Linked DNA regions of Salmonirosea aquatica. The protein of the gene in region 1 interacts with the protein of each later gene in a pairwise test. Links are inferred from orthologs where the notes say so. Each region holds a gene or a part of one and is shown on either strand. Other genes may lie near its edges. The genes, in order: GBK04_RS07330 and GBK04_RS05460.

Evidence for each region.
Region 2: the proteins of GBK04_RS07330 (region 1) and GBK04_RS05460 interact in binary tests that used the Escherichia coli proteins (3 or more experiments, as listed by UniProt). The link is inferred for Salmonirosea aquatica from one-to-one orthologs.

Annotation. Positions count from the first base shown.
Region 1 is NZ_WHLY01000002.1:1,496,187-1,512,063, forward strand. What follows is about bases 6,182-9,130. They hold GBK04_RS07330 (ABC-F family ATP-binding cassette domain-containing protein), read left to right. Parts: upstream 6,182-6,658; coding sequence 6,659-8,602; downstream 8,603-9,130. Other genes in these bases: GBK04_RS07325 (amylo-alpha-1,6-glucosidase), read left to right, coding at 6,182-6,548; GBK04_RS07335 (Uma2 family endonuclease), read right to left, coding at 8,599-9,130. In the rest of the region: GBK04_RS07310 (outer membrane beta-barrel protein), read left to right, coding at 1-1,804; GBK04_RS07315 (VOC family protein), read left to right, coding at 2,045-2,974; GBK04_RS07320 (GMC oxidoreductase), read left to right, coding at 3,000-4,541; more of GBK04_RS07325, read left to right, coding at 4,614-6,181; more of GBK04_RS07335, read right to left, coding at 9,131-9,180; GBK04_RS07340 (type IX secretion system plug protein), read left to right, coding at 9,322-10,620; GBK04_RS07345 (hypothetical protein), read left to right, coding at 10,927-11,349; redox-regulated ATPase YchF, read right to left, coding at 11,449-12,549; GBK04_RS07355 (DUF3276 family protein), read right to left, coding at 12,835-13,167; GBK04_RS07360 (septal ring lytic transglycosylase RlpA family protein), read left to right, coding at 13,426-13,899; GBK04_RS07365 (DUF58 domain-containing protein), read left to right, coding at 13,990-14,904; GBK04_RS07370 (hypothetical protein), read right to left, coding at 14,934-15,329; GBK04_RS07375 (immunity 49 family protein), read right to left, coding at 15,350-15,877. UniProt on the Escherichia coli protein: Genetic data indicate it may be involved in ribosome assembly or function.
Region 2 is NZ_WHLY01000002.1:1,027,790-1,044,006, reverse strand. Bases 8,252-11,540 are described here. They hold GBK04_RS05460 (2-oxoglutarate dehydrogenase E1 component), read left to right. Parts: upstream 8,252-8,568; coding sequence 8,569-11,340; downstream 11,341-11,540. Other genes in these bases: odhB (2-oxoglutarate dehydrogenase complex dihydrolipoyllysine-residue succinyltransferase), read left to right, coding at 11,440-11,540; GBK04_RS05465 (PorP/SprF family type IX secretion system membrane protein), read left to right, coding at 8,252-8,453. Outside these bases: GBK04_RS05480 (Ig-like domain-containing protein), read left to right, coding at 1-3,867; GBK04_RS05475 (PorP/SprF family type IX secretion system membrane protein), read left to right, coding at 3,872-4,888; GBK04_RS05470 (carboxypeptidase regulatory-like domain-containing protein), read left to right, coding at 5,006-7,405; more of GBK04_RS05465, read left to right, coding at 7,542-8,251; more of odhB, read left to right, coding at 11,541-13,044; GBK04_RS05450 (hypothetical protein), read left to right, coding at 13,172-13,975; GBK04_RS05445 (M28 family peptidase), read left to right, coding at 14,054-15,439; GBK04_RS05440 (mechanosensitive ion channel family protein), read right to left, coding at 15,444-16,217. UniProt on the Escherichia coli protein: E1 component of the 2-oxoglutarate dehydrogenase (OGDH) complex which catalyzes the decarboxylation of 2-oxoglutarate, the first step in the conversion of 2-oxoglutarate to succinyl-CoA and CO(2).

The DNA.
Region 1 (15,877 bases):
TCCGTCGGCCAAGTACGACGCGGCCGGCAATTCGGGAATCATCAATATCAAGTTCAAAAAGAACAAGAACTTTGGCACCAACGGCAACTTCTCCCTCGGAGCGGGGTACTCGCGCTACGGCCGTGGCAATGGTTCGCTGGCGCTCAATCACCGGCAGGGTAAAATCAACATTTTCGGTAATGGTAGTTTTTTTGCCGGAAAGGGGTTCAACAATAACAATATCTACCGCAAGATTCCCTACGAGGGCAATGTGACGATTTTCGATAACCGCACCGAGCGGATCTGGGAATCGCAGAATTACAGCGCCCGCGCCGGAATGGATTACAGCATCTCGGACAAAACCACTCTGGGTGTACTTGCTTCGGCTTTTTTCAACGACTGGGCCACCCCCGAAGGGATTGCCACGACCCGTATCCTGGACGGAAATCTCGACTTGCAGCAGTCGTTCGTGACCAAATCTACCAGCGGCCAAAAGCTTAAGAATGTAACAGCCAACGTGAATGTGAAGCACAAATTTGATGACAAAGGCAAGGAGCTGACCTTCGATGCCGACTACGTGCGCTACGGTGGACAAAGCTTCAATAACCTGAATACTACCTACTACAAACCCGGCGGTGCAATGGATGGTACCCCCGATCTGGTGCGCAACCAGATGCCTTCGACCATCAACATCGGCGTGGCCAAGATGGATTACGTACAGATGCTGGGTAAGGGAAAATTCGAAACCGGACTGAAAACCAGCTACGTGGCTTCAGACAATAACATGACGTTTGAGGTGAAGCAGGATGTCTGGACGATCGACCCCAACCGCACGAACCGATTTAAATATACCGAAAACATCAATGCGGCTTACATCAATTATGGCGGCAAGCTGGGCACCAAAACTTCATATCAACTGGGGTTCCGGGCCGAGCACACACATTCGGTAGGCAATTCGGTGACGCTGAACGATGTACGCGACCGCAACTACCTCAATCTGTTTCCGAGCGTATTCCTGTCGCGGCAGCTGGATAGCAGCAACGTGCTGAATTTCTCGTACAGCCGCCGCATCGACCGGCCCAACTACCAGTCGCTCAATCCATTCGAGTTTTATCTGGACCCTTATACGTTTCAGCGGGGCAATCCCAACCTGCGTCCGCAGTATACCCACGCAGTGCAGTTGACGCACGTGTACAAGAATTTCCTGAACACCAGCCTTTCGTACAGCCGAATCAACGATCTGATCGCCAGCGAGGTACCTCACCAGATTGCGTCTGAGAACAAAACCTACGTGACCACCGAGAACCTCGACAACCAGGACAATCTGAACCTGACCGTTTCGATGCCGATTCCGGTGGCGAAGTGGTGGACGCTACAGGCCAACTTTACGGGTTCGTACAACCGCTACAAATCCTATTACCAGGACGCGCTGTACGATGTGGAGCAGTTCAATTACAATATAAACGCCAGCAATCAAATCAAGATGGCCCATGACTGGACGGCCGAGCTGTCGGGCTGGTACAACAGCCGCGCGGTGTACGGGTTCTTTGTGGCCAAGCCGCAGGGCATGATCAACGTGGGCTTGCAGAAAAGCATTTGGGAAAAGAAAGGTACCCTGCGCCTGAACGTCAGCGACATTTTCTGGATGAACAGATTCCGGGGTACCTCCGAATTCCAGGACATCAGCCTTCGAGTGAATTCGACGTGGCCCAGCCGTCAGGTACGTCTGACGTTCACCTACCGATTCGGTAATCAGAACGTGAAGGGTGCACGGCAGCGCAATACCGGTGCCGACGATCTGCAGCAGCGCGTACAAACGAATTAATACCCAGTAAAGACGCGACTTTGCGCGTCTGGCGGGTCAAAGGTCTAATCCTCATACGATTAGTTTAGGTTAAGAATCCAGAAATCCATTCCTGAGTCAGGGATGGATTTTTTGTTTCGTGGTCGGGTACCGAAATGGAATAGTAGCCTGGAAAAACAAAATTGCTAGTCAAATAGTACTCTTAGGGTACCCGGCGCATCGGTCGCCCTGGTTCGTTTTGTTCTTCATCAGCCCAAACCTATGCTTTCGCGCGTTGCTCTTACAGTCAAAGACCTTTCCCGTTCCCTTGCCTTTTATGAAAAAACCCTGAATTTCAGGCCCATGGGCCGCTACACGATCGACGCCTTTACGGCCGGTCGGCTATTCGGAATGCCTGAGGACGGTATGACCGTGGAGGTAGCCGTACTTTCGCTGGGGGATGAAACCATCGAACTGATGGAGTTCCAAACCTCAGCCACCGGCGATGAGATTCCGGCGAATTCCCGAAGCAATGACCGTTGGTTTCAACATCTGGCCCTCGTTGTCAGTAATATGGACACAGCTTACGAACATTTGAAAATGTTCGACATTGAGCCGATTTCTCCGTCGCCTCAAACGCTGCCGGGGTATCTGGAAGCGGCCGGAATTTCTGCCTTCTACTTCAAAGATCCCGACGGACACGTACTTGAACTCATCCATTTTCCCGCTGACCAGGGTGAATCCAGATGGCATCGACGAAAAGCAGGCCTTTTTCTAGGCATCGACCACACCGCAATTGTGGTGAAGGAAACGGCCGCCAGTTGGCCGTTTTACCAAAAACTCGGCCTGAAAAAAGATTCCCAGACCAAAAACTACGGCCTCGAACAGGAGAAGCTCAACCAGGTGGACGGTGCCCGGCTTCTCATCACGGGCCTGAGATTTGGTGAAGGCATGGGCATCGAATTCCTTGATTTCAAAACTCCGACCGACGGCAGGCCATTTCCAACAACCGCCCGGCCCAACGATCTGATTCATTGGCATACCGTGGTCACGGTGGAGGATGTGGGCAGGGTTTTCGATGAACTTATGACCCTGGGGTACCCTCTGATTTCAAAGAGTATTACGGCGGTCAGTACCCTGAATGGGGAAGCAAAACATGGTTTTCTACTGCGTGACACCGATGGACACGCAGTACTGATTTCAGAAAAATAATTTACCCAAAACATTTCCTTAACACGTGAGCGACACCCACTACGACATTATAATTATCGGTACCGGCGCCGGAGGTGGCACGATGCTGGATACGTTGAGAAAATCGGGCAAACGGATTCTGGTATTAGAGCGAGGTACCTTTCTGCCCAAAGAAAAAGCTAACTGGGATGCCGGAGAGGTATTTCAGAAAGAGCGATACCATAATGCCGAAGACTTTCTGGACGACAGAGGGGAACCCTTCCAGCCCGAGACTTCCTACTGGGTGGGGGGCAGCACCAAATTCTACGGCGCTGCCATGTTCCGCCTGCGCGAAACCGACTTTCAGCGCGTACAGCACGCGGGGGGCGTATCGCCCAAATGGCCACTGACCTATGCTGATTTCGAACCCTATTACACCAAGGCTGAAAAACTGTATAGCGTCCACGGCAAAAGCAACCTGGACCCCACCGAGCCCTACCGGAGCGCAGGGTACCCCCACGATGCCATCAGCCACGAACCAGTGATCCAGGAACTGTACGACACCCTCACCCACAAGGGGTACCGTCCTTTTTACCTGCCGCTGGGAATCCGGCTCAATGAGCAGGACCCGCTCCGCAGCGCCTGTATCCGCTGCGACACCTGCGATGGATTTCCTTGCCTCATCGACGCTAAGGCCGACGCGGACGTTACCTGTATCCGCCCGGCCCTGAATGATTCGAACGTCACGCTGCTGACCCATGCGCGGGCTACCCGCCTCCTGACCAACGCCCAAGGCAACGAAATAAAGGCGGTGGAGGTAGAATCCGGAGGTAGCCAGCGACAATTTTCGGCGGATATCGTCGTGGTATCGTGCGGAGCGATCAACAGCGCATTGCTTTTTCAGCAGTCGGCCACCGACCGGCACCCCGACGGCCTAGCCAATCGGTCGGGACAGGTAGGTCGCAATTTCATGAAACACCAGAACGCCGCCATCATGGCCCTGAGCCGGCAGGCCAATCCCACGGTTTTTCAGAAGACCCTGGGATTGAATGATTTTTACTATGGCGACAAGGAATTCAATTTCCCGATGGGACACATCCAGTTGATGGGCAAAGCCAATAAGGATATGATCGGTGCCGATGCACCCGCTCTGGCCCCTGACTTCGTGCTGGAGAAAGTAGCTCACCACACGACCGACTGGTGGCTGATGGCCGAAGACCTGCCCGATCCTGACAATCGGATCGAGCTGCGCAAGGGAAAGAGAATTCTGCACTACAAGGCGAATAACGAGGAGGGGTTTAATCGACTGCGCACAAAATGGAAGGCCATTTTGCAAGAATGTACCCCCTGTGACTCCACGCTCGACCATACGCTATATTTTGGCAAAACCATTTCGCTGGCAGGCGTTTCGCACCAGAACGGAACCATGCGCTTCGGTACCGACCCGGCTACCTCCGTACTGGATTTGAACTGCAAAACCCACGAAATTGATAACCTGTACGTAGTGGATGCCAGTTTCTTCGTGTCTAGTGGAGCCGTGAACCCGTCGCTAACCATCATTGCCAACGCCATCCGGGTGGGTGAACATATTCTGGATAGGATGAAATAGCCGGGTGGAGAAACGACCGTCGGAAAAATCTGGAACGAAGTTTTTTGTGTATGGCTGAAACTTTACAGACAAATGCCCCACTTGACCCACCCGGCTCCCACGAATTCCTGGAATAAGAACGAATGGCTGATTACCAACGGCCTCGGCGGCTACGCTTCTTCTACGCCTAGCGGCCGCAATACCCGCCGCTACCATGGGCTCCTGGTAGCTTCCTTCGACCCACCCACCAACCGCCGGGTGCTGGTTTCAAAAGTGGAGGAAACCGTAACAAATGAAGCAGATATTTCCTTCGAACTCTTTACCAATCAGGCCGGGACGGAGGGCAACGAATTTCTGGTCGGTTTTGAAGTCCATCCTTTTCCTACCCAACGCTTCGAGACAGACGGCATTGCGCTGAGTAAGTCGCTATGCATGGTGCAAAATTCCAACACAACGGTACTGGAATATTCAAATATCGGCGCACAGACCTTAGCCCTTAAAATTAACATAGTACTGGTCAACCGCGACTACCACAGCTTGCAGAAAAAGGATGCGGGGTACCTCTTTACTACGCACAACTCAGAAGCGGTAAAACAGATTACGGCCTCCCCCGGTGCCAAACCCTTGTACCTGGGTTGCGATGAAAAATTTTTCTGGACTGAAATCGGCGCTTGGAAAGAAGGCTTCGAGTACGGGGAGGAACAGGAGCGCGGCCTGGATTTTCGGGAGGATTGCTACACGGTGGGAGCAGTAAGCCGTCGCCTGGAACCTGGGGAAAAATGCTACCTGACTTTCTCTACCGAAGCAAATATGGCCAGGGCCGACGGTCAAATTTTCCGAGAAAAAGCACTGGATTTTTATCAAAACAACACCCCTGCTACCGATGATATTTTTCTGAATGATTTGATCAGGGCGGGTCAGCAGTTTCTTGTGCACCGCCAGTCCACCGACTCGGCTTCGCTCATTGCGGGGTACCACTGGTTCACCGATTGGGGGCGCGATACGATGATTGCCATGCGCGGCCTTTGCATCGCGCTGGGCAAAAAAGCCGAATCCGAATCCCTGCTCCGTACCTTCCTGCATTACCTTGACCGGGGTATGATCCCCAACCGCTTCCCGGACGTCGGCCAAACGCCCGAGTATAATACCATCGACGCTACGCTGTGGCTATTTGTGATACTGCACGATTTTCATGAGCGATTTAGTGATCTGGAATTTATCGCAGAAGTTTTTCCAAAACTCACCGAAATCATCGAGTATCACAGGGCGGGTACCCGCTACGACATTCACGTCACGAAGGAAGGCTTGCTGTTTGGCGGTGAGGGGCTGGTTCAACTTACCTGGATGGACGCCCGCATGGACGACTTTGTACCTACCCCCCGGCATGGCTGTCCGGTGGAGATCAATGCACTGTGGTACAATGCCTTGATGATCCATCAGAAGTTTTCACAAATGCTAAAACTGGGCGATGGTTTTACGGACGACATCCGGCTTTTCGTGGAAAATTTTGTCCGCTTTTTTTATAATGAACAGGGGTACCTTCATGATGTAGTGGTACCCCACGAAAAAACTGACCCGAGCATCCGTCCGAATATGATCTACGCCGTCAGCCTGCCCTATACCACCTTGACCCGGGAGCAGCAAAAAGGCGTTGTTTTAACTGTCCAACAGCATTTACTAACGGACTACGGCCTGCGTACACTCAGTCCCGGGCATCCTGATTTCCAGCCTGTATACGGGGGCGGTCGCTATCAACGCGATGCAGCCTACCATCAAGGTACCGTATGGCCTTACCTGTTGGGCGATTTTATCGAAGCCTATCTGAAAGTACACGACGAAGCGCCCCACGCCAGGGCGCAGGCCAGAATCTGGCTCAAACCGCTCGAAATTCATTTTTACGAAGAAAACTGCCTGCATGGCATTTCCGAAGTATTCGATGGCCTCACGCCCCGCATCGGCAAGGGTACCATTCACCAGGCGTGGTCGGTGGCGGCCCTGATCCGGTGCCTTCTGGCCTTACAGAATTAACCCCAATCAGCTTTTCTAGGGCCCAGTACATTTTTTGCTTCTGGCCGCAGGCCTGCATTTCAGCCGCAGGTCCGGAATGAATTTTGGCATTTTCACCGTACCTTTGCGGCATGATTGCGATAACGAACCTCAGCTATTACCTCGGCGACCGCGCGCTCTACGACAGCGCTTCGCTGCATATCAAACCCAAGCAGAAAATCGGCCTGATCGGCCTGAACGGCACGGGAAAATCCACATTGTTGCGCCTGATCGACGGCGAATATCAGCCCGATGAAGGTACCATTTCCAAATCGGGCGACTGCTCCATTGGTTTTTTGAATCAGGATTTGCTCTCTTACCAAAGCGATGACTCCATTCTGTCGGTGGCGATGCAGGCCTTTGAGCGGCAGAACGAACTGCAGGTACAGATCGACAAGATTCTGCACGAAATGGAAGCCAACTACCGGGACGAACTGGTGGATAAGCTGGCCCGCGCCCAGGACGAATTCGAAGCCCTGGACGGCTACACTATTCAATCGAAGGCGGAGGCCATTCTGGAAGGATTGGGTTTTTCGACCGACGACCTCCACCAGCCCCTGCGGCTGTTTTCGGGCGGTTGGCGGATGCGGGTGATGCTGGCCAAGCTGCTGCTGCAAAAGCCCGCCCTGCTGATGCTCGATGAGCCTACCAACCACCTGGACCTACCTTCTATTCAATGGGTGGAGAAGTACGTTCAGAACTACGAAGGGGCTGTAATTGTAGTTTCCCACGACCGCGAGTTTCTGGATAATGTGGTGGATACGATTGTGGAGGTTTCGGGCGCGAAACTGAATCTGTACTCGGGGAATTATTCTTTCTACGAGGAAGAAAAAACGCTACGCAACGAAATCCAGCGGGGGGCTTACGAAAATCAGCAGGCCAAAATCCGCCAGACCGAACGCTTCATTGAGCGGTTCAAAGCCAAAGCCACCAAAGCCCGGCAGGTACAGAGCCGCGTGAAGGCCCTGGATCGCATGGAAACGGTAGACGAAGTGATCGACGAAAACGCCAAGGTGCATTTCCGGTTTCAGTTTACGACGCAGCCAGGCCGCCACGTGTTCCAGTTGGAAGATACCTCCAAAGCCTACGGTGAGAAGCTCATTCTTGATCATACTAATATCAGTATGGAGCGGGGCGATAAAATAGCCCTGATCGGCGCTAATGGGCGCGGAAAATCCACCGTGCTCCGGATCGTGGCCGGCACGGAAGACATCGAAGGTACCCGGCGGCTGGGACATAACGTGTCGTTCACTTTCTACGCCCAGCACCAGCTGGAGTCGCTAAACATCACCCACAACCTGATCGAGGAGTTGAAATACGCCAACCCTACCAAATCCGAAACGGAATTGCGGACGGTACTCGGCTGTTTCCTGTTCACCGGCGATGATGTGTTCAAGAAAATCAAGGTACTCTCAGGGGGTGAGAAATCGCGGGTGGCGCTGGCCAAGGTACTTCTCTCTCAGGCCAACTTCCTGCTGCTCGATGAGCCTACCAACCACCTGGATATGCAGTCGGTCAATATTTTGATCCAAGCTCTGCAACAGTACGAAGGTAGCTACATCGTGGTGAGTCATGACCGGTATTTTGTGGAGTCCATCGCCAACAAAATCTGGTACATTGAGGATCATCAGATCAAGGAGTACCCGGGTACCTATGAGGAATACGAGTTGTGGCTGGAAGAACGCGGCCTGGAGTCGGCCGTGAGCGAGAAGGCCATTGTCAGCAGTGCGCCGCCGCCCAAAAGCACCGCCGCCCCGGCCTCCAACAATGGGCAGAAAAAAGAGGGTACCCCCAAGCCTGACAATCAGAAAGCGCTGAAACAGGCGCAGAAATTGATCAGTGAGTTGGAAGCAACTATTTCGGAACTGGAAACCGAGAAGAAAGCTCTCGAAACCCAACTGGCCGATCCGGCTTCGTACGCCGAAAAAGGTACCTTGGAAAGGTTGAACGAACAATACGCCCATACTCAAAAGAAGATCGCCGACACTACGCAGGCCTGGGAAGTCGCCATGCTGGAAGTAGAGGAATTGAGTTAGGTACCTAAATCTTCCGTTTGGTCATAAATGTCACGTATTGGCAGAGTAAAACCGATGCTGCTCAGTTCGATGCTGCCCTCGAGAGTATAGTTTTCGGACATGAGCGACCAAAAACCCCGTTCGCTTTTGCGAAATACTTCAGCGGCCACCCTCTGCGAATCGATTAGCGCGTACTCTTCCAATGTGGGGATACTACGATATAACTGAAATTTCTCTCCTCGATCGTAACTTCCTGTACTCTTGGAAAGTACCTCGACAATAATCTTAGGATTCAGGAGCGTATCGTTTTTTTCGTCTATGAATTCTTCTTTTCCGCACACTACCAGTAGATCCGGATAGGTGTAGAGACTATTGGCAGGAATATGGATCCGTAAGTCGCTGGAATACGAACGACAGGACTTGCCTTTTAGAAAAAAACCTATGTCAATTGACAGATTTTCCGTAATCCGGTTGTGATTGCGTCCAGCGCCAGCCATGGCAAACATCTCTCCCTGATAGTATTCACTTTTGTACTCAGCTTCGCGTTCGAATTCGAGGTACTCTTTGAGCGAAATCTTTTTTGGGGGTTGGGCCGTCATAGGCTTCGGCACGTTGTTTTAGCAAAAATAACAAATATCGAAGGCAATCCCGATAAATAACGCCGTCGTTAGGCGATCTTAGGTATCTTTTCGTTTAGTTTAACGGTCGGTTAAAACCTAACTTCATATTTTTCCAATCCCATGTTTCGTGCCTGCTTCCTATTGATATTGTTTAGTCTTTCCGTCATTTTCAATACGTTCGGGCAGGCGCAGTTCGCTGATGTGCGGCTGGAAGATTACATTTATTCCGAAACCATCAAGACCGTTCTGCTGTATCCCGCTACCGGCAGCCCCGATGATCCCCGGCGGCTTATTGGCCCGCCGGTCATTCAGTTGGGTGGCGACCGGCCGCTGGCGCTGGAATTTGACGATCTTACCGCCGACTACCGGGGGTTTCGGGCGAAGCTCATTCACTGCAATGCCGACTGGAATAAATCGGTGCTCAACGACATTGAATATACTTACGAGTACAACGATTATCCCATCACCGAATTCCGGCAGTCGTTCAGCACGAAGGTACCTTACTACCACTACCGGCTGGAGGTACCCCGCGTGAAGGTTTCGGGCAATTATGTGCTGGTGGTTTATTCGGAGCGGCAGCGCAAGCCCGTTTTCACTCGCCGTTTTATGGTGTACGAAAATCAGGTACGCATTGCCGCCCAGGCACGCTTTTCGCAGGGTATCCGGGAGCAACGCACCGACCAGCAAATCGATTTCAGTCTCGATTACAAAGGCTATCAGATCATTTCGCCTCAGAACGACCTGAAAGTATTTATCCGCAAGAACTTCCGTTGGGATAACGCAAAGTCAGGTTTCAAACCTACCAATGTACGGCCCTTCGATCAGGTACTCGAATATCAGTTTTTTGACCTGGAAAATACGTTTCCCGGCGGCAACGAATTCCGCTATTTCGATAGCCGCACGCTGGCGGCCCGGGGTTACGGAATTTATGAATTGGAACGCTTATCCGAATTCACCCGTCTGATTCTGGCCCCTGACGAATCCCGCGCGCGAGGCGCCTACATTCAAATGGACGATTTGAACGGACAGTACATCGTGGATCAGCGCGAATCGGGCCAGGGTAGTAACGAAGCTGACTATACGCCCGTAGTTTTTACCCTCCGCATTCCTGAGGTACCTGGTGCGTCGGTTTATGTAAATGGCGGCTTCAACTTATGGCTTCTCAATGATCTTAATCGCATGACCTACGACGCCGATTCTGAGTCCTACCGGGCGGTCATTCTCCTTAAGCAGGGGGTGATAAATTATGATTACGCCACGGTTGATAAAACCTCAGGTCAGGTAGACGAGTCCTACGTAGAAGGAAACTACGCTGCTACTGAAAATGATTACGATATCCTGGTGTACAACCGCCCGCCAGCATCCCGCGCCGACAAACTTGTAGGCTATCGTACCGTAGAATGGAACCGCCGCCGTTAGGTGTGAATTCCTGACGAAGCTTAGCATGGGCCGGTTTATTAAGTATTCCCTTTTCTGACTACAGTCCTTTTCGCTGAACCCCTATTTCCATTCTTTTAAGCAAAAATGGAGCTAGGGTCAGTAATTTTGGGGCTATTTGTACGCAATTGCTGGATATTTACCGAAATGTACCTTAAATTACAACCTAAGAAAATCTTGTAATAATTAAATTATTTATAAGATTTATTATGATTTTATAGTTATACCGATACATTTGCGTTTAAAGTATAGTTTTTGTGTACAAATCCTAAATCCACCGATCTCCACATGCCTCAAATAGAAGATACTTTCGCCATAACACCCAACCTGCTGGTAACCCGCCGTGAAACTGATATCATTGACTGCCTGACTGATCATAACGAAATGCCCCGGGATTTTGAAGAGAACCAGGTACGTTCATTTTTCGTAGGAAAAGACTTTCATCTGGTACTTTACTTTCCGCAGCAACAAGACCGCGGTTTCCAGATGTTCGTAGTACGTGATTTCTCGATCCATGTGGACGAACTATTCATGCTGCGCGATCTTCTGGCCCAATTAATTCAGCAAGGCCAAAACACGGCCATGATGAAAAAAGCCCATTATCGGGTAGACCATATTCTGCACATGGCGCACACTTTCCGGGCTCTGCTGCATAACAACGACCCACTGCCCGAAGACGATTACCTACCCGGGGCATTTCTGAATCATTGATATTACGAAACAATAAGCAAGAAGAAAGGCGCGGAAAGAATTTTCCGCGCCTTTCTTCTTGCCTCACACTGGCCTATCATCACTAATCGTCAGCCAGGGCTACACATTGAACCGGAAGTGCATGATATCGCCGTCCTTGACAACGTACTCTTTACCCTCCACGGCCATCTTACCTACTTCCTTTACGCCTGCTTCCGTCTTGTACTGGACATAGTCGGGTAGTTTGATTACTTCGGCCCGGATGAATCCTTTCTCAAAATCGGTATGGATCACGCCCGCCGCCTGAGGAGCTTTCCAGCCCCGCTGGATGGTCCAGGCGCGTACTTCTTTTACACCCGCTGTGAAGTAGGTGATCAGGTTAAGCAACGAATACGATGCCTTAATCAACCGACTCAGCCCGGATTCCTGCAGTCCATATTCGTTTAGAAACATAGCCTGTTCCTCAGGATCTTCAATTTCGGCAATCTGTTCTTCGATGGCCGCGCACAGCGTAATCACTTCGGCGTTCTCGTCCTTTACGGCTTCGCGCAGTTTCTCCGAAAACTCATTGCCCGAAATCATCGATGCCTCATCTACGTTAGCCACATACAACACGGGCTTGATGGTAAGGAGCTGCAGATCACCGATAGCGCCTTCGCGTTCTTCGGGAGTGAAAGGCAGGGTCCGGGCGCTACGTCCCGCTTCGAGGGCTTCTTTGTACTGTTTCAGAATTTCCAGATCGGCTTTGGCTTTAGCATCTCCGGCGCGGGCACCTTTCTCGACTTTCTGAATTTTCTTATTAACCGATTCCAAGTCTTTGAGCTGCAACTCGATGTCAATGATTTCCTTATCAAAAACCGGATCGACCCTTCCTTCCACATGCACCACATTGTCGTCCTGAAAACAGCGGATTACGTGTACAATGGCATCTACCTCCCGGATATTGGCCAGAAATTTGTTGCCCAGACCCGCCCCCTGACTCGCGCCCTTGACCAGTCCGGCAATATCTACAAACTCGATGATAGTCGGCAGCACCTTCTGAGGTTTCACCAACCCCGTAAGTATCTCGAGGCGCTCATCGGGTACCGTGACCACCCCTACATTGGGTTCGATGGTACAAAAGGGGTAGTTGGCCGCTTCGGCCTTGCCACTGGAAATGGCATTAAAAAGAGTGGATTTTCCTACATTGGGTAATCCTACTATTCCGCACTGTAAGCTCATTTATTTACGGGATAATTGACCGCACTGGCGGCCTGGAATGAATGAAATGGACAATATACCGTGGCTTGGATAAGTACCTATACGCCACGCAGCTACGCTTTCTGCGAAACAAAGCGCAAAAGTACGGATTAACGGGCTAAAAACTAAAAAGCCTCCGGAATGAATCCCGGAGGCCTTGAAATATATCAATTCCGCAGTAAAGTACAAATCAAATGATTGGGTATAAATGGATCACCATAGCCTGCTTTTTATCCTTTGAGTTTCCTTCCTCCATCCATTGAATTGCTACTCCCATTTCAATTCGGTCCCATTGAGGCCATCGAATTCCTCTTCCTTCACTTCATACTGAGAAAAATCAAAATCCGGCATCAGTTCGGTTTTAATGTGGTTCACAGATTCCTGCAAAGCATCGATAAATTTGTCAAAGTCTTCTTTGTACAAAAACAATTTGTGTTTTTCGTACGTGAAGCCATCTCCCTGCGGATGACGCCGGCTTTCAGTAATTGTGAGGTAGTAATCATTGGCCCGTGTCGATCGGACATCGAAAAAATATGTGCGTTTTCCTGCCCTTACCCGTTTTGAGTAGATTTGCTCTCTGTCTTCCACTATATGTAGCAATTTATGGTTAAATCGAACGCTAAAATAGAAAGTATATTGTTCGTAACAAAAACTTTTCTCGATAGCTTTCCTAAGCCAGTACCCCTAAATTTATATATTTTGATAAATACGTTGTACTAATCAAATATTTAGTACATTCTTAAAATGGCTTTCCGTTATCTTTGACGAAAATTGCCAGGAAGAGTACCAGTCAGACGCCTGATCTTTCGTATCAATTCAAAGGTAGTCTGGCTTCATGTTTCACCTAACCCCTAGGGTATGAACATTCAATCCTTCTTTATCTATCTGCTGGTCAGCTTTGCAAAACCCTCCCCCGATCTGCTGGCTGACCTTGGTAAAACCCAAACCGGAATCGCCTCGTACTATGCGGCTAAATTCGATGGGAACAAAACGTACTTCGGCGAAATTTTTGACAACCAGGAAATGACCGCCGCCCACCCTTCCCTACCTTACAACACGCTGATTGAGGTTACGAATCTTGCCAACAACAAAAAAGTTACGGTACGGATCAATGACCGGGGACCGCACTCCAAAAGCCGGGTGCTTGACCTGAGCCGGTCCGCCGCGCGGGAAATTGGGATGGTAGCCACCGGTGTGGCCAAGGTGATTGTGAAGGTAATCGGACGGGATGGCCTAATTCTGCTCGCCTCCCAAAAAAAACCGGTTCCTGCCGACGTCCCTCAGGTAGCGGAGCAAAGCAAACCCGTAGAGGAGGAAGGTTTTCTCTACTAGGCTTTCCCGAGAAATAAACTGAGCGTTCGTATCTTCGTGGGAGAAACTTACGTTATGGGTTGGTAGCCGATAGCGAACAGCCCATTCATTATGAATAAACGCCCACTGGATTTATCGAAAGTAAGGGAATTCGGAAACCTGGAGTTCCTGGCCCGGCAAATGGTCGAAGGCTTCATCACGGGGCTGCATAAATCGCCTTTCCATGGGTTCTCGGTGGAGTTCGCCGAGCATCGCCTCTACAACACCGGCGAAAGTACCCGGCACATGGATTGGAAGGTATTCGCCAAGACTGACCGTCTGTTTGTGAAGCGCTATGAGGAAGAAACCAATCTGCGCTGCCATCTGCTGCTCGATACCTCATCATCGATGTATTATCCCGAAGCAGACTACGGCAAAATAACGTTCAGTATCATGGCAGCCGCCTGTCTGGCGCATTTGCTCCAACGCCAGAAGGACGCCGTAAGTTTGACCACTTTTTCGGATCAGATCGAGGTACAAACGCAGGTCAAGTCCACGCCTTCGCATATCCACAAAATCCTGCTTGAGCTGGAAGGTTTACTACAAAAGCCCCGTCCGCTCAAAAAAACTTCCGTGGCCGAGGTGATTCACCTGATCGCCGAGAAAATCCACAAGCGTTCGCTGGTTGTACTGTTCAGCGATATGTTCGAAGATCTGGAACATAGCGAGCAACTTTTTTCGGCTTTGCAACACCTGCGGCACAATATGCACGAGGTACTCCTTTTCCACGTCACCGACCGTCGTACCGAGGAGCAGTTTGCCTTTGAAGACCGTCCCTACGAATTCATCGATCTGGAAACGGGCGAGAAAGTCAAGGTACAGCCGCATCAGGTACGTGACCAGTACCAAGCGTTTGTGAAACAATTTTATCAGGATCTCAAACTCAAATGCGGTCAGTACAAAATTGATTTCATTGAGGCTGACATCGCTCAGGGATTTGACCCTATTTTGACCGCCTACCTGGTGAAGCATAGCAAAATGCGGTGAGGTTCGGATGGAGCTTCTAGCAATTGACTCTAAATTCTTTTGACATGGCATGCCTGTGGAGACACAGGCCGAGGTGAAGGGTAGCTGGATTTGCTGAAAGCGGAATACGGCCCCGTGGCGGAGCTGGCTCCGCGAAACGTGAGGGCGATGCCGATATGATCTTTCTCCCAGGCATCACCCTTCCAGATGGAGTTGGGGGAGAAATCACTCTTATAAAGTGCGCCGATGCCCGTCATCGTGCCGTCTTCCCGGAAGGTGACCGAGACGGGGCCGGAGTTGCCCGACTCGCTGGTGAAGGTGGCCTGCCAGGTGCCAAGAAGGTTCTTCTCGATGATGGGGGCCACGCAGATTTCTTCTTTTTTGTCTTGGCAGGCGGTGAAGAGGGCTCCTGCCAGTAGCAGCATGATTGTGCTTTTCTTATACATTGTTTTTGTTTTGAATGTTACTACTCTCCTTTTGAAAAATCATATGTTTCCTCGTAGTGCGCAAATGGCTTGACGGGATACAACTCGTTAGCGATGCTCACCAGCGGGTTCTTGATTTCTAGTTCGTAGCCATACATCCAGGCCAGCTTGGTATAGGTGATGCCAGCCATTGATAGCAGTTCGTTTTCCCAAGGACCTGTTTCAGGATTTACCTTCTGACGGGGTTTATGAATTTTAGCAGAGGCTACACCTTCGATGGCTTTAACCATATTATCTTTATCACCTTTTATTAAGGAGTCAATGAAGTGTACGTCATACATAAATCTTTTCGCTACTTTAATTTTTTCTATCTGTTGAAGTATGGAACGGGTCTCACTTATCTCATCTAAGATAAGATGTTCTATTGCCACATTAATTACTACTAGTGGATAAATTTCTTTAAAAAGATATCTCTCCCTTTCAGGATAGGTGAGACATGGTCTTCGATAGATCAGAGCACTGTTATCGCTAAGCAGCGTATCTGTCCAATGGAAGTAGCCATCCAAAGC
Region 2 (16,217 bases), 470 kb from region 1 along the record:
CCGCCAACGGTTGTATGCTCAACCGACAGTATTTGCAAGGGAGGCAGCGTGACCCTCCTCATTGAAAACTGTGCAGGTACGGCTAAGTGGTCTACCGGCCAAACCGGAGTCGCCATTGTGGTTAGTCCGGTAGTTACCACAAACTATACCGCAAAATGTGTAGTGAACGGCTGCGAGAGCGCAAGCTCAGGAGTATACAAAATCAATGTCGTTGAGCCCTTGAAGCCCGTGCTTGTAGCTTCCAAGAATTCAATCAATGCGGGAGATTCGACAAAAATTACGGCTACGGGTTGCGAGAATGGCATGTTGGAATGGTCAAATGCAAGCGCTGGAAACAGCATAACGGTTTCACCCACCAGCACGACTACCTATACAGCCATCTGCATCGTGAAAGAATGCATCAGCGATACTGCCAAGATTACCATTATGGTGAATGGATGTGATGTGGTAGCCCCCACTATCACGGCCAGTTCACCGACGGTATGTGTCGGCGATTCGGTTACCTTGAGGGCAACTGGATGCACGCAGACAGTAGTATGGTCTACGGGCCAAACCGGGCCTAGTATTACAGTGGCCCTGAGTGCGACCAAAACTTTTACTGCCTCTTGCAAAGTAGACGATCTGTGCACCAGTACCCCTTCAAATGCCGTGACCGTAAGCGTTACGAAGCTAAGCGTACCCACCATAGCCGCAAGCTCGAAGAGCATCTGCTCGGGTGATAGTGTCAAGCTGACCGCCATGGGTTGTGAGGGTAACGTGATGTGGTCAAATGGAATGACAGGAGCCAGTATTTTTGTAAAACCAACTGCCACTACATCGTTCAGTGCCGTATGCAAGCTGGGGAGCTGCGAAAGCAAGCCCTCACTGGCCTGCGTCATCACGGTAGGTAAGCCCGAAGCGCCTGCGATAGTTGCAGCAGCTACAACGGTGTGCTTCGGTGAATCCGTTAATCTGACGGCCAGTGGTTGTAGTGCAAACGCCACAGTCACCTGGTCAAATGGTCAGACGGGTAGTTCAATTGTTGTTTCTCCTGAAGCTACCACGACCTATACCGCCAAGTGTATCACTTCGGGCAACTGCCAGAGCAATGCCTCAACCCCCGTAGTCGTCAAGGTGGTTCCAAAGGTAGACAAGCCGCTTACTCAGAATCTGACGAACAGCTGTCCTGCTACAACGGTGAATCTGACGCTGGGAGTCACCAGCACGCCGAAGAGCACGGGTGGTACCTTCATCTACCGCAAAGGAATCACGCCAGGATCAACAGCTGTTGAAAACCCAGCTTCGGCTCCCGCAGGTACCTACTATGTGTTTGAGCAGACAACCGCAGGCTGTTACAGCGCGCCTTCGATAATTGTCGTGACGATTACCAACTGTAACAACCCGGTAGCTTGTGAAACCAATCCTGCCACTGCCAACGCGGGTAATGACGCTACGATTTGCGCAGCGGTATCCTATCAGCTAACGGGATCAATTGGCGGAGCTGCCACCAGCGCGACATGGACTACCGACGGAACCGGAACCTTTGATAATCCGGCCTCATTGACCGCCACGTATATGCCATCACTGGCAGACATCGGGAAAGGTTCGGTAACGCTCAGCCTGAAGACGAACGATCCCGACGGAGCAGGTACCTGCAAGTCAGCAACAGATTCAATGGTACTTACGCTTAAATCCATCAAAATCCGTCCCCGGATTGCAATAAACGGCGTAACAAAAACCGATACAGCGACGACTACCCTCACCGTGTGCGCCGGTGATTCGGTTGTACTTACTGCTCTGGATCTGCTGGATGAAAGCTCATCGGCCTACACATACAAATGGAACGGGGGCGCTGCTTCTTCGAAGGTAAACTTCGTAGTGAAAACAAGCGGTACCTACTCGCTGACGCTGGTCAATAAAGACGGTTGTACCTCGATCGCCTCACCGAAAGTCATCATAATTGTGAAAGATGCTCTGGTTAAGCCTATCGTGTCCAACAAGCGCAACACGTGTCCTGCGACTACAGTTGACCTGACAACAGCGATTACCGGATTGCCTGCGAGTGGAAACTCATACATCTACCGGATTGGAGCTTCACCGATGTCTGACGAGATCGTATCACCCCAAGCGGTAGGTGCCGGAACCTACTACGTGTTTGAAAAATCGAGCATGGGATGTTACAGCGAACCAGCCAAGATCGAAGTAAACATCGTGGATTGTGCTGCTGATACAGTAAAAACGGACCTAGCCATTTATAAAACTGTTGACAAAACCACGGTCAATACCGGCGGAGAAGTTACCTACTCGATTAAGATCAAGAATAACGGACCTGTGAACGCCACGAATATCACAATCCTTGATATACTCCCGGCGGGCATAGAGTACATTGCCGGAGTAGGGTACAGCATTGAAGGAAATGTGATCAAAGGGGTGATTCCTGCTCTTGCCGCCTACGACAGTTTGATCTTCTCTTGTGCTGTAAAGGTGACTGGGGTGGGACCCATCAAAAATGTAGTCAGGATTGCTAATTTTGATCAACTGGATTCAAACCTGTCCAACAACGTCTCCGAGGTCGACATTGTGGCAACCGGCGGACCGATTACCAAGGCAAATTCAATTGGGGTAGCTAAAATGGCCGGGACACCCGTTAAGATTTCCGAGGGCGTATACGATGTTCCCTATACCATCATGGTCAAAAACCTGGGTACGAATGACCTGACCAAAGTCCAGGTAGATGATAACCTGTCGCTTACCTTTGGAAATGGGGCGGTAATTGTTCCAGGAAGTATATCGGTCACAGCAGATCCAGGATTTACGGTGAATCCGCTGTACACCGGCGCGGGAGCCAACACGGGCTTGCTGGTTGATTCACTCAGTACTTTGCCTCATGGTGTGATGCGCGACATTATGCTGACGGTACGTGTGGATGTGACTAAAGCTACCACGACCACATTTAACAACATTGCGATGGGTTCAGGAATGGGAGCGGATCGTAGTATGGTAGCGGATAGCTCTACTGTCGGCAACAATCCTGATCCTGACAATGATCTCGATCCTACCAATGACAGTAGTCCCACTCCGATTGTACTGAACAGCGTTCCCGGGGAAGCCAGAATTGGAGTAGCCCTTGCGGTGAAGGATACCGTACGCCAATCGAACGGAAGCTATAACATCACCTACGTGGCCATTGTCAAGAACTATGGTACGGCAGCGCTCACTAATGTACAGGTGACCGATTCACTCTTCTCGGTGTTCAATACCAAAACCGGAGCCACATTCCGGAAGGTAGGTACTCCAAGAGCAAGTAATATCAGCCAGCTGGCGGTTAATCCCGACTTCGATGGAATTAATGATGTAGAGTTGTTAATCAGTTCCAACAGTCGACTGAACGCCGGTGCCACCGATACCCTGACGTTTACGATCAATGTTTCCACCGACGGACGCAGTACCCCCTACATGAACTGGGTATATGCTTCGGCTAAATTCGGAACAATAAGCGTTGCGGATAAATCGACGAACGGCCTGAAGCCTGACCTGAATGGAAACAACGATCCGACCGAGGCGGGCGAAAACGAATTGACACCGATTGTAATTCCGGGTGGTACCAAGATATTCATACCGGAGGGCTTCTCACCCAATGGCGACGGTATCAACGACTACTTTGTGATTCGCAACACGGGTGGCAAGAAAGTGATCCTTGAAATTTACAACCGCTGGATGACCCTTGTCTATAAGAACAACGATTACAAAAACGACTGGGATGGCACCACCAACAATGGACTGCGTGTAGGAAGCACCAGCCAGGGACTGCCGGATGGAACGTACTTCTACGTCGTGAAACTTGAGAATGGAGAGCAGTTTGTAAGGTACCTGACTATAACACGCTAAGATTATGATACGAAATTCTAGAACGAAGAACTGGGCCTTACTGGTACTGCTAATCCTTGGGGTTGGCAGTACCAAAGTACTCGCGCAGCAGGACAAGATGTACTCGCAGTACATGTTCAACATGATGGCGCTCAACCCTGCCTATGCAGGTAGCCGTGATGTGTTAAGTGCTACGGGCCTGTATAGGAACCAGTGGGTCAATGTGGAGGGCGCGCCCAAAACCATGACCTTTACCCTGGATGCTCCTGTCAATAAGGAGCGGGTGGGCCTTGGCCTGCAACTTTACAATGATCAGATTGGCTTACAGACCGAAACGGGTGTCTACGCTTCCTATGCCTTCAAGATTCGGGTAGGCGAGCGCAGTACGCTGGCGCTGGGCCTTCAGGCTGGAGCCACAAGCTTTCGATGGAGCCTTACAGAAGCCGTATTGTCGCCCGGAGGCGGTAGTGATCCTGTCTTTGGACAAAACATTTCGAAGATACTTCCCAACTTTGGGACCGGAGTCTACATCAGTAATGATAAGTCGTATCTGGGTATTTCAGTCCCTCAGTTGATTGCCAACAACCTTACTGAATACAACACAGGCGACAACCGGGCTAAGCAGAAACGGCATGCCTACCTGATGTCGGGCTTTGTGGTAGGGCTAGGCAGTACCCTCAAATTGAAACCTTCATTACTGGTCAAATATGCAGATGGAGCGCCCCTGGGCGTAGATGGAAACCTTAACTTGTGGATCAATGACCGCATCGCGATCGGTACCTCCTATCGGCATAACCAGTGGAGTACCCTAAATAACAGCAGTGGATCGGGCAACAACATTAACAACTACATCAGTGATGCCGTCGTAGGCATGGTGGAGTTGCAGATTACAGACCAGTTCCGCCTGGGATACGCCTATGACATGATGTTGAATGGACTGAAGCAAACGAATTTGAGCATCAACTCGGGCAGCCACGAAATAATGCTCCGCTATGAGTTTGGTTATGGGAAAAGCAAGATTCTGACACCGCGCTATTTCTAACGACCTAGTCGTACCACTTCCCACACATTCGCATATCAGGCATATTCTCCCAAGGTACTGTAGCCCAGTTTCTATGAGAATATGCTTTTTTTGTTTCAATTGTTAAAACACACACTGATGAAGTATTTTACTATTCAACTGATCCTCCTTTTACTGGTGTATCGGGGTTGGGCCCAGTCGACGATGGAGCTGGCCGATCGGGAATACAATTCGCTTGCTTACCTTAAGGCGGTCACCCTTTACGAGGAGGCCCTGAAAAATCCTAGCCTTAACAAAGGTGAAATACTTTCGGCACAGGCCAAGCTGGCTTACAGCTACCGCCAGTTAAAAGATATGCCGAATTCAGAAAGGGTGTTCCGGCAATTGATAAGCGACTTTGAGCAGGACTTGCCAGCCGAATACGTCAATTGTTATTTGTACTTTGCACAGGTGTTGGCCAGTAATGGTAAATACGGAGAAGCGCAGGAGACATACGAGAAATACAATACTTTGAACGCCGAAGACCGTCGGGGCAGTAAATTCTCCAAGCTGTACAGCAACGTGGCGCTTCTTACTAAAAACGCCGGTTCTTACAAAGTCGAACATCTCAATATGAATAGTTCGGCGGCGGACTTCAGCCCTACCTACTATAAAGACGGACTCGTGTTTGTGTCAGGACGTGATGAAGCGCTGGCCATCAAACGGGTTTTCAACTGGGACGAAACGTCTTTTCTGGATTTATACTATCTACCCAATCTAAAAAAAATCAAAGGGCAGGCTACAGCCTCGCTGGGCGGTTCGATCGATCCGGTACCCAGGATAAAGCGGCGTTGGAAAAGTGTATTGGGTATGGATGCTTATACGGCCCTTACGCCAAACGACTCCCGCACTGTGGGCTTTTTTGCCGGGGTTGCCTATAATACCAATTTGGGCTATGAAGAACGCCCGCTTACCGAATCACAGCGATTTAGCAAGACTCTTAATACAAAATACCACGAAGGGTCGGCTACCTTTACCGCCGATGGAAACCGGATTATCTTTACCCGTAATAACTACAATAATAACAAATACAAAACCAGCCAAGAGGGTATTAATAAGCTCAAGCTCTACACGGCAGAGCTGGTGAATGGAGTTTGGACGAACGTGGAGGAATTGCCACTGAACAGTGACGAGTATTCATCGGGACATCCCGCACTGAACCCTGACAACACCTTGCTCTATTTTGCTTCCGACCGTCCCGGTGGCTTGGGCGGTACGGATATCTATGTGTCGCGTTTTGAGAACGGAGTCTGGACCGAACCCCTCAATGCAGGACCGGAAATCAACACCAAAGGCAATGAAATGTTTCCTTTTGTGGACCCGGTGGGCAATCTTTATTTTTCATCGGACGGCCATGCCGGCATGGGTGACCTGGACATATTTTACGCTCCTATGGAATCCTATTGCAAAGCAAAAAAAAGCATAAACCTCGGCGCACCCATCAATTCCAATCGGGATGACTTTGGGTTGATTACGGACGCAGAGCGGACGACGGGCTATTTCAGCAGCAACCGAAAAGCGGGAGGGATCGATGACGACATCTACCGGTTTAGCCGGCAGGGCCCCCTGTATGCATGCCGCGACCTGACCGTGGCCGTATTTGACGAAGCTACCGGAGAACCCCTTGTGAATGCTCTAGTAGAGATAGAAAATAAAAGCAATCCCGGCGGAGAGCGACAGGTGAAGACCGACAGCACGGGCAATGTACTGCTCTGTTTGACGGCCGAAAATCAATTTACGTTTGTGGCCTCCCGCGAAGGCTATCAAAACAGTACCCTGGGGTTCAGTACGGAGGCATTTGACGATGAGCGACCAACGAGCCTGGAGATACCCCTGAAGCGGACTGTGGCTCCCAGGGGGCAGGAACCCACGGTTATCAACAACGCAACCGGTAGGGTCCTGGCCCGTCAGGGTACCCGGCCGCTGCCGGGTGTGGTGGTCACTATTAAGGATGCTACCGACGGTACCATCCAAAACACAACCACCGATGCCAGTGGCAATTACGGATTTACGGCGGTACCCGGGCATAACTACACCCTGGATGTGAAGTCGAATGAATATGGTACCTTCGGAAAGCAGGTAATTGGTTATAATCCTGCTACTAACCTGGATCTGGATATTCAGATGTTCGAAAAAGGCGACGTGGTCAAAATCGACAACATCTATTATGACCTCGATAAAGCCACGATTCGTCCCGATGCGGCCTTTGAGCTAAATAAGGTAGTGGAAATACTGGAAAAGTACCCCATGATGCGCATAGAGTTGGGTTCCCATACGGATAGCCGCGCCACCGCGCGGTATAACAGAATTCTGTCGAACGACCGGGCCAAGGCGGCTCGCGAATATCTGATGTCGAAGGGGATCTCAGCCGACCGAATTACTTCGAAAGGCTTTGGAGAAAGCCGACTGGTAAATAATTGCGGCGACGGTAGTGACTGCACCGAAGAGGAGCACCAGAAAAACCGGAGAACCGAAATACGGGTACTTAACTTTCAGTAGGTACCCCCACGGGACTGAATGAGGCAGGAGAAATTTTTCTCCTGCCTTTTTTGTATTTTATTGATGTGTTGACTTGATTATGTCTTTATTTGTCAGATTTCCTGGCCGCCCAGGTACCTGAACAGACTATTTGCTTATGAAATCAATTCTTTGCCGACGCGCCGTACTGGCCGGGACACTTGCCCTGGGAATGGCGCTGCTTTTTTATTCAGAGGCCCAGGCCCAAAAAGAAGTATTGTACGAGCAGTACATCCAAAACCCCATGGCCATCAATCCCGCTTTTACGGGTGTCCGGGAGGATTTCAATATGTCGGTGTTGCTCCGTCGGCGCTGGTTTTTCATTCCGAACGCGCCTATCACCCAAACATTTGCCATGGATGGCACCGTGGCCAATGGCAAGGTAGGGTTGGGACTTCAGGCCCTGAACGACCGGATGTCGCCCTATTATACCACAGGTGTGTACGGTTCGGCGGCCTACCATTGGGATGCCTCGGTAAGCTGGAAAGTATCCCTGGGGGCTCAGGGAGGGATTAACGTACTACCTGTCTATGATTTTGCCTCGGGTACCTCGCTCAATCGGGCCTTGGGAAGTTTCGGACTGGGGGTGTGGATTCATTCGGACGAATTTTATTTCGGCGTTTCCAAGCCGGAACTGTTGTCGCAGGGTTATGGCAACGGACAGAATTCGCTTGTGTACAGCAAACCCCTGTATATCACAGCAGGAGCCACGCTTCAGTCCTCCGATCAGGTCAAAATCATACCCAGTGTCTTGTTTGTTCAGGAGTCAGGCTCCAAGTTGCGGATTGACGTAGGGGGGCGGTTATGGTACGATGAAAAGATAGGCCTGGGCGCATTCTATCGCATGGCGAGGGTCAACTATGTGCAGCTCTCGGGCGAAGCTCAGGTAGGTCGAAATGTTCGCCTGGGGTACATTTACAATTCAAGGGCTATTGAGAGCAGCATCGTCGGGATCAACAACACCCCGATCAGCATACACGAAATCATGCTCAAATTCACACCGAATCCGTCGGGATTTCACATGAATTGATTCCTGTTTTTCCACTAAATTCCCTTGTGAGGAACCCTTTAAAATGGGTATTTTATATGCCTTGTTTGGAAACATCTCGTAACTTTGTCGCGTAAAAGAAAAATCACCACCCGTGATGGACAAATATTCGTATATAGCTAACTCAGACGGCGCTTACATCGAGGAATTGTACAATTCCTATAAGCAGGATCCCACCTCAGTAGATGGAGGATGGCAAAAGTTTTTCGAAGGCTTCGACTTCTACCAGAAGTACCCTTTGAATGGAAATGGCCACGCCAACGGGGCAGCTACTAAAGCCGCTCCTCCGAACGGCAAGCCCGTCGCAGCGCCGGTGGATGCTTCCCGGATCCAAAAGGAAATGGAGATCGTCCACCTGATCCGGGGGTACCGTTCGCGCGGGCATCTTCTAGCCCGTACCAACCCTATCCGGGAGCGTCGGGACCGTCTTCCCAGGCTGGAATTGGCGGATTTCAATCTGTCCGAGGCCGACCTGGATACGGTTTTTGAGGCAGGTACCGAAGTGTTTGGCAAGCCTGCTACCCTGCGTGAAATCGTGGACGCCCTGAAAACAATCTATACCCGCGAAATCGGATTCGAATATCTCTACATCCGGGATCGGGAACAGAAAAACTGGCTGCGGGACAAAATCGAGAAAGAGGCGCTGAATATGAATTTTTCCATTGACGAGAAAAAGCATATTCTTTCTAAACTCAACGAGGCGGTTGTTTTCGAGAATTTCCTCCATACGAAATACATTGGTCAGAAGCGGTTTTCGCTGGAAGGCGGCGAAACGACCATCCCGGCTCTGGATGCCATGATCAACAAGGCTGGCGAGATGGGAGTGGTGGAGGTGATGATCGGGATGGCCCACCGGGGACGCCTGAACGTGCTGGCCAACACCATGCGCAAAACCTACGAGCAGGTATTCAATGAATTTGAAGGCAATCTGCCCGATCAGGTCTGGGGCGATGGCGACGTAAAGTACCACATGGGATTTTCATCCCAGATCACTACCACGGGTGGCCAGCAGATGTACCTGAAGCTGGCGCCTAATCCATCGCACCTGGAAGCCGTGAACCCCGTGGTGGAAGGCTTTATTCGCGCCCGCGCCGATGGCATGTACAACAGCGATTATGATCGGGTACTTCCCGTACTTATTCACGGCGACGCCGCCGTAGCGGGGCAGGGGATTGTGTACGAAGTGACGCAGATGTCGGGCCTCGAAGGGTACTATACGGGAGGTACCATTCACTTTGTGATCAACAACCAGGTAGGGTTTACCACCGACTTCGAGGATGCCCGGTCAAGTATCTACTGTACGGATGTGGCCAAGATCGTGGACGCTCCGGTGCTGCACGTCAATGGCGACGATCCCGAATCGGTAGTATTCTGCATGCGACTGGCGGTAGAGTACCGTCAGAAATTCAACAAGGATATCTTTATCGACATGGTGTGCTACCGCCGCCATGGTCACAATGAGTCGGACGAGCCGAAATTCACGCAGCCCGTTTTGTATAAATACATCGAGAATCACCAGAATCCGCGGGAAATCTACCAGAAAAAACTGGCTGAGCGGGGTGATGTGGATGCCGAACTGGCCGCCACGATGGATAAGGAATTCAAGGCCCTGCTGCAGGAGCGCCTGGAAATGGTGAAGCAGAAGGTACTTCCCTACGCCATGCCCAAATTGGAGCAGGAGTGGAAAAGCCTGCGCGTATCTACCCCCGAAGATTTCGAGAAATCGCCTGCTACGGGCGTTCCTCTGGAAAGTCTGGAAAAAATCGGGCAGGCAATCACCACCCTGCCGGAAGGCTTCAGTACTCTCAAGCAGATTGATAAATTGCTCAAAGATCGCAAACAGATGATTTTTGAGGATAGGTCGGTTAACTGGGCTACGGCTGAATTGCTTTCCTATGGATCGGTGTTGCTGGATGGCAAAATCGTGCGGTTGAGCGGGCAGGATGTCCAGCGGGGTACCTTCTCGCACCGTCATGCGGTACTGCACGATGCCGAGACCAACGAAGCATATAACAACCTGGACCACATCCAGTCGGAGCAGGGTAAGTTCATGATTTACAATTCTCTACTCTCTGAGTACGGGGTACTGGGCTTTGAGTTTGGCTACGCGATGGCCAACCCCAATGCACTGGTAATCTGGGAAGCCCAGTTTGGTGATTTTGCCAACGGGGCTCAGGTAATGATCGACCAGTTCATTACATCCAGTGAAACCAAGTGGGACCGCTGGACAGGATTGGTAATGCTGCTGCCCCACGGCTACGAAGGCCAGGGGCCCGAGCACTCCAACGCCCGTCCCGAGCGCTACCTACAGTTGGCGGCCGACAACAATATCTTCGTTACAAACGTAACCACCCCGGCGAACCTCTTCCACATGATGCGGCGGCAAATGGCGTTTCCGTTCCGTAAACCGCTGATCGTGATGTCGCCGAAGTCCATGTTACGGCACCCCTTGTGTGTTTCGCCGCTGAATGATCTGGTGGAAGGACGTTTTCAGGAAACCATTGGCGATGCATTTGCCGATTCGAAAAAAGTGAAGAAGGTACTGCTGTGCACCGGAAAGATTTATTACGAACTTTTTGAAAAACAACAAAAAGAAAACCGCGACGATGTGGCCATCATCCGGGTGGAGCAGTTGCATCCTTTCCCCAAGAATCAATTGAACGCCTTAATCGCCCAATACAAAAAAGCAAAAGTATATTGGGTGCAGGAAGAGCCTTTCAACATGGGCGGCTGGACATTCATGCTACGCATGTACTCCGAGCAACCGTTGGAAGTGATTGCCCGGCGCCCAAGTGCCTCGCCTTCCACAGGTTTTGCCAAAATCCATGCCCAGGAGCAGGCCGAAATCATACGGCGGGCGTTTGAGTAGTTTTTGGCCGAAAGGGCACACGCTTGGTAGATTGGGTTACGAGCCTACCCGCTGTCGGGACACTCATAACTCATAATTCATAACTCATATCTATTTAAAATGGCTGAATTAGAAATAAAAGTACCCCCTGTGGGCGAGTCCATCTCCGAAGTGACCATAGGTACCTGGTTTAAGAACGAAGGGGATATGGTGAAAATGGATGAGGTGATCTGTGGCCTGGACTCTGACAAGGCTACCTTCGAACTGACCGCCGAAACAGATGGCATACTCCACATAAAAGCCCAGGAAGGCGATACCCTGGCCATTGGCGACCTGATTGCAACCATCGAATCCCAGGCGTCGTCGAATGGAGCCGCCACGCCGGAACCCGCCAAGCAGGATACACCTGAGAAAAAGGAAGCACCGGCTCCGGCGGCCCAGCCCGCAGCGGCGGCTTCCCCCTCGAAGGTAATCGAAATGAAGGTACCTACGGTAGGTGAGTCCATTACGGAAGTCACGATCGCTTCCTGGAACAAGAAGGACGGCGACCATGTAGAGCTTGACGAGATTATCTGCGAACTGGAATCAGACAAGGCTACTTTCGAGCTGCCTGCCGAATCGGCAGGTACCTTGCGGATTGTGGCGGCCGAAGGCGAGACACTGGAAATCGGGGCGGTAATCTGCCGGATCGAAACGGGCGGTACCGGCTCGGCCACTGCTTCCTCGACAGGAAATTCTGATAAAACAACCACTGCCCCTGAGGTACCTACGCTCCACCAGTCAGATTCGGACGACATATCGGCCAATTCGGCCCATACATCGCCCGTTGCGGCCAAAATATTAGCCGAAAAAGGTATAGATCCCAAAGACGTGAACGGAACGGGTGCGGGTGGAAGAATCACCAAGGAAGATGCTCTGAACGCTCAGAAATCGGCTCCCAAGCCCGCAGAAGCCAAAGCGCCTCCCGTGGGTGTTCCCGGAAATGCTGCTACGCCTGAGAAAGCCGCGCCTTCAGCGGATGGAGAACGGGGTACCCGGCGCGAGAAGATGTCATCCCTGCGCAAAACCATTGCCCGGCGGCTTGTGGCGGTCAAGAACGAAACCGCCATGCTCACTACCTTCAATGAGGTGGACATGAAACCAATCATGGATTTGCGGGCGCAGTTCAAAGATAAGTTTAAGGAAAAGCATGAGGTAGGGCTGGGCTTCATGTCCTTTTTTACCAAGGCAGTATGTGTGGCCTTGCAGGATTTTCCGGTAATCAATGCCTACATGGATGGTGATGATGTCGTGTATAATGACTTTTGTGACGTATCCATCGCCGTATCTTCGCCGCGTGGCCTGGTGGTACCGGTAATCCGCAACGCAGAAAAACTATCTTTTGCCGGAATTGAAAAAGAGATTGTCCGTCTGGCCACCCGCGCACGGGACGGTAAGCTGGGGATCGACGAAATGACTGGAGGTACCTTCACCATTACCAACGGGGGTATCTTTGGTTCCATGCTTTCAACGCCGATCATCAATGCGCCCCAATCGGCCATACTGGGTATGCACAACATCGTGGAGCGCGCCGTGGTGGTAAAGGGTGAAATTGTGATCCGTCCCATCATGTACGTGGCGCTGTCTTATGATCACCGTACCATCGATGGCAAGGATTCGGTAAGTTTCCTCGTACGGGTCAAGCAGTTGCTGGAAGATCCGGCCCGTCTGTTGCTCGAATTATAAGCGCAGCAAGCTGAGCGGTTCCTTTTTTCTGGACTAGATTTCCCATCAAAAGTCCGGTGCATAGCACCGGACTTTTTTTGTACTTTCGGCATAATATTTGTTAAGTAATTAAAAAATACACACACACATGATAAAGAAACTGATTCTGACGAGCGTACTGCTTTCCCTGGTTTTGGGATGTAAGAAAAACGACGATGGTACCTCACCTGATTTACAGGGAAGTGACTGCCTGATTAAGTCGGAAACTATTGATGGTAAGCCCTACCGTACCTATGAATACGACGATGATCAGAAGCTGTTTCGGATCGTCCAGAACGAAACTAAGGCGAATAACCGGGTAGAAAAGCGGTTTTCATTCGACTACGACCAGAGCGGCCGGGTAACTGCTTTCCGGGAAACCAATCTGCTGGCGCCTTTCAACAATTATCAATACGAAATGCATTACACCGCCGCCGGCTTGATTGACACGGTCAGGAAATCACAAATATTCAATTCCGGTCCCAAACTTCTTGAAACCTACATCTTGGAATATGACAGTCAGCGGCATCTTACCAAATATAAATGGGGCGATAACTACTGGCGCTACGAGTATGACAATGCAAAAAATGTGACCAAGTGGTTCGCGAAGTACCCCTCGGTTGCACCGATTGAAGGCCTGCTGGCTGAGTTTGGCAACTATGACGGGAAGCACAATACCTATGCATTCTCGACGCCCACGCAGCTGATCAATCTGGTAGGCGGGGGAGGAGCCAGCGCGCAGAATCCCGGTAGTTTCAAGTTTTACGAAGCCAGCCTCACACCAACCCAAACGGGCGTAGTCACCTACAAGTATAACGAACACAATCTACCTACCGAAGCCAGCATCTCTGTTTTTACGGCAGGCGGTGCTTCTTCTACACAGGTATATAAATTTGCTTATGAATGCTTGTGAATTTCGTTGAAAGATATTTCAGTCCCGTGCTTAACAGTACGGGATTTTTATTTTTGCTAAAATTCAAAATAGTATTCTATGAAAAACATTTTCTCCCTCCTTTTATTCTTTACGTTAGGGCACCTACCTACCCATTCTTTTGCACAGACTGAATTTGCGGCTGATTCGATTTTTATTAAAAAGATATTTGATGAATCACTGGCTAGAGGTAAAGCATACGAGTGGCTCAGAGTACTCACGACCGAAATCGGAGGCCGTTTGAGCGGCTCGGAGGGCGCGGAGAAGGCAGTAACCTACTCGCAGAAAGTGATGGAATCCGAAGGATTCGACCGGGTATTTTTACAAAATGTAAATGTACCGCATTGGGTGCGGGGAAAAGCTGAGAAAGCCTACATTCAGGCGGGTAGTAAGCAGATCACGGTACCGATAGCTGCTTTGGGTGGCTCGGTGGCTACGCCAAAAGAAGGTGTAAAGGCTCAGGTTGTCGAGGTGATGAATTTTGAGCAACTACGGGCGCTGGGGAAGGAAAAAATCCAGGGGAAAATTGTGTTCTACAACCGCCCGATGGACCCTACCAAACTCAATACGTTTGAAGCTTATGCCGGGGCCGTGGATCAACGCGGAAATGGCGCTACCGAAGCCGCCAAGCTGGGGGCGGTAGGGGCAATTGTACGTTCCATGACCACCCGACTCGACGATTTTCCGCATACGGGCGGTATGCGCTATGGAGCTGGGGTACCCCTCATTCCGACGGCGGCGATCAGCACCAACGGGGCCGAGCTGCTTAGCAAAACGCTGAAAGAAAATCCAGCCACGCAATTCTACTTTCAGCAAAATAGCGAAAGCCTGCCCGATGCTCCTTCGCACAATGTGGTGGGTGAAACCCGGGGAAGTACCCAAGCCTCCGAAATACTGGTCGTGGGCGGACATCTTGATTCCTGGGATCTGGCCCAGGGAGCACACGATGACGGCAGTGGGTGCGTGCAGGCGATCGAAGCCCTGCGCCTTCTAAAATCCCTGGGCTACCAGCCAAAACGTACCCTGCGGGCTGTTATGTACATGAATGAGGAAAATGGCCTGCGGGGAGGTGTGGCGTATGCCGACTCGGCCCGTTCCAAAAAAGAAAACCATCTGGCCGCCATAGAGTCAGACCGGGGCGGCTTTACGCCCCTTGGATTCGGCATTGTGGGCGACGCGGCCAAGAAAGCCAAAATTATGGCCTGGCAGCCCCTTTTTATTCCCTACGGTCTATATGCCATTGGTCCGGGCGGCGGCGGGGCCGACATCGGACCTCTTGCCCAGCAGGGCGCCACGCTTCTGGGGCTGGTACCCGATTCGCAGCGATATTTTGATTATCATCATGCGGCATCTGACAAATTCGAGGCCATCAGCCAGCGCGAACTGCAAATGGGAGCCGCATCCATGGCAGCGATGCTGTACCTGATCGACAAGTACGGACTTTGAATGTCTACCCTTTCGTTTCAGATTCCGTTTCTGGTTGGGAAAAGCCGTTTTCCCGCAGCATGGTCAGCACATTCTGAATGGCTTCGGTTTTGATGGCCGGCGCCTGAGTTTCTGTTTCGTGGCTTTTAATCCAGAAACATATTTTCATGCACAGGGCATTGGACTTGGTTTCTTCGATACTGACCGTAGGTACCCGGTCGGTATCGTGCAGCACACCCGTGGTGTCGAGTAGTGCCTTTTTGATGAGGGGAATAGCGCGCTTGTAATTTTCCCGATTGTCCAGGTCCACGCTGAATTCCAGGCGCAGGAAATTATCTACTGAATAGTTGTAGAGCGGGCTTTTCAGAATACCTCCGTTGGGTACGTACACATCTTTTCCATCCAGGGTTTTGATGATCGTCTCCCGCAAACTCAAATCGATGATTCGGCCATGTACTCCCTGCGTTTCGACCAGATCTCCGATTTTGAAGGGGCGTTTGAAGGCCAGGAGGATTCCGGCCAGAAAATTTTCGCCAATGTCTTTCAAGGCGAAGCCCAGAATAAAAGCCGACAGTCCGGCACCCGCCAGGATATTGGTGACGGCTCCGTTGAGGCCGATGGTACCCAGAGCGACGGACAGACCCAAAATCAGCATGAGCCAGTATCCTATGTCGCCCAGAAAGCCTGTCAGCAACGTGTCGTCCGTGTTTCGGGTAAGACGGGGAATCAGCCAGCGCCTGATTTGGCGGGCCAGGAACATGAAAACCAAAAAAAGTACCAGCGCCAGGGCTAGCCGGGG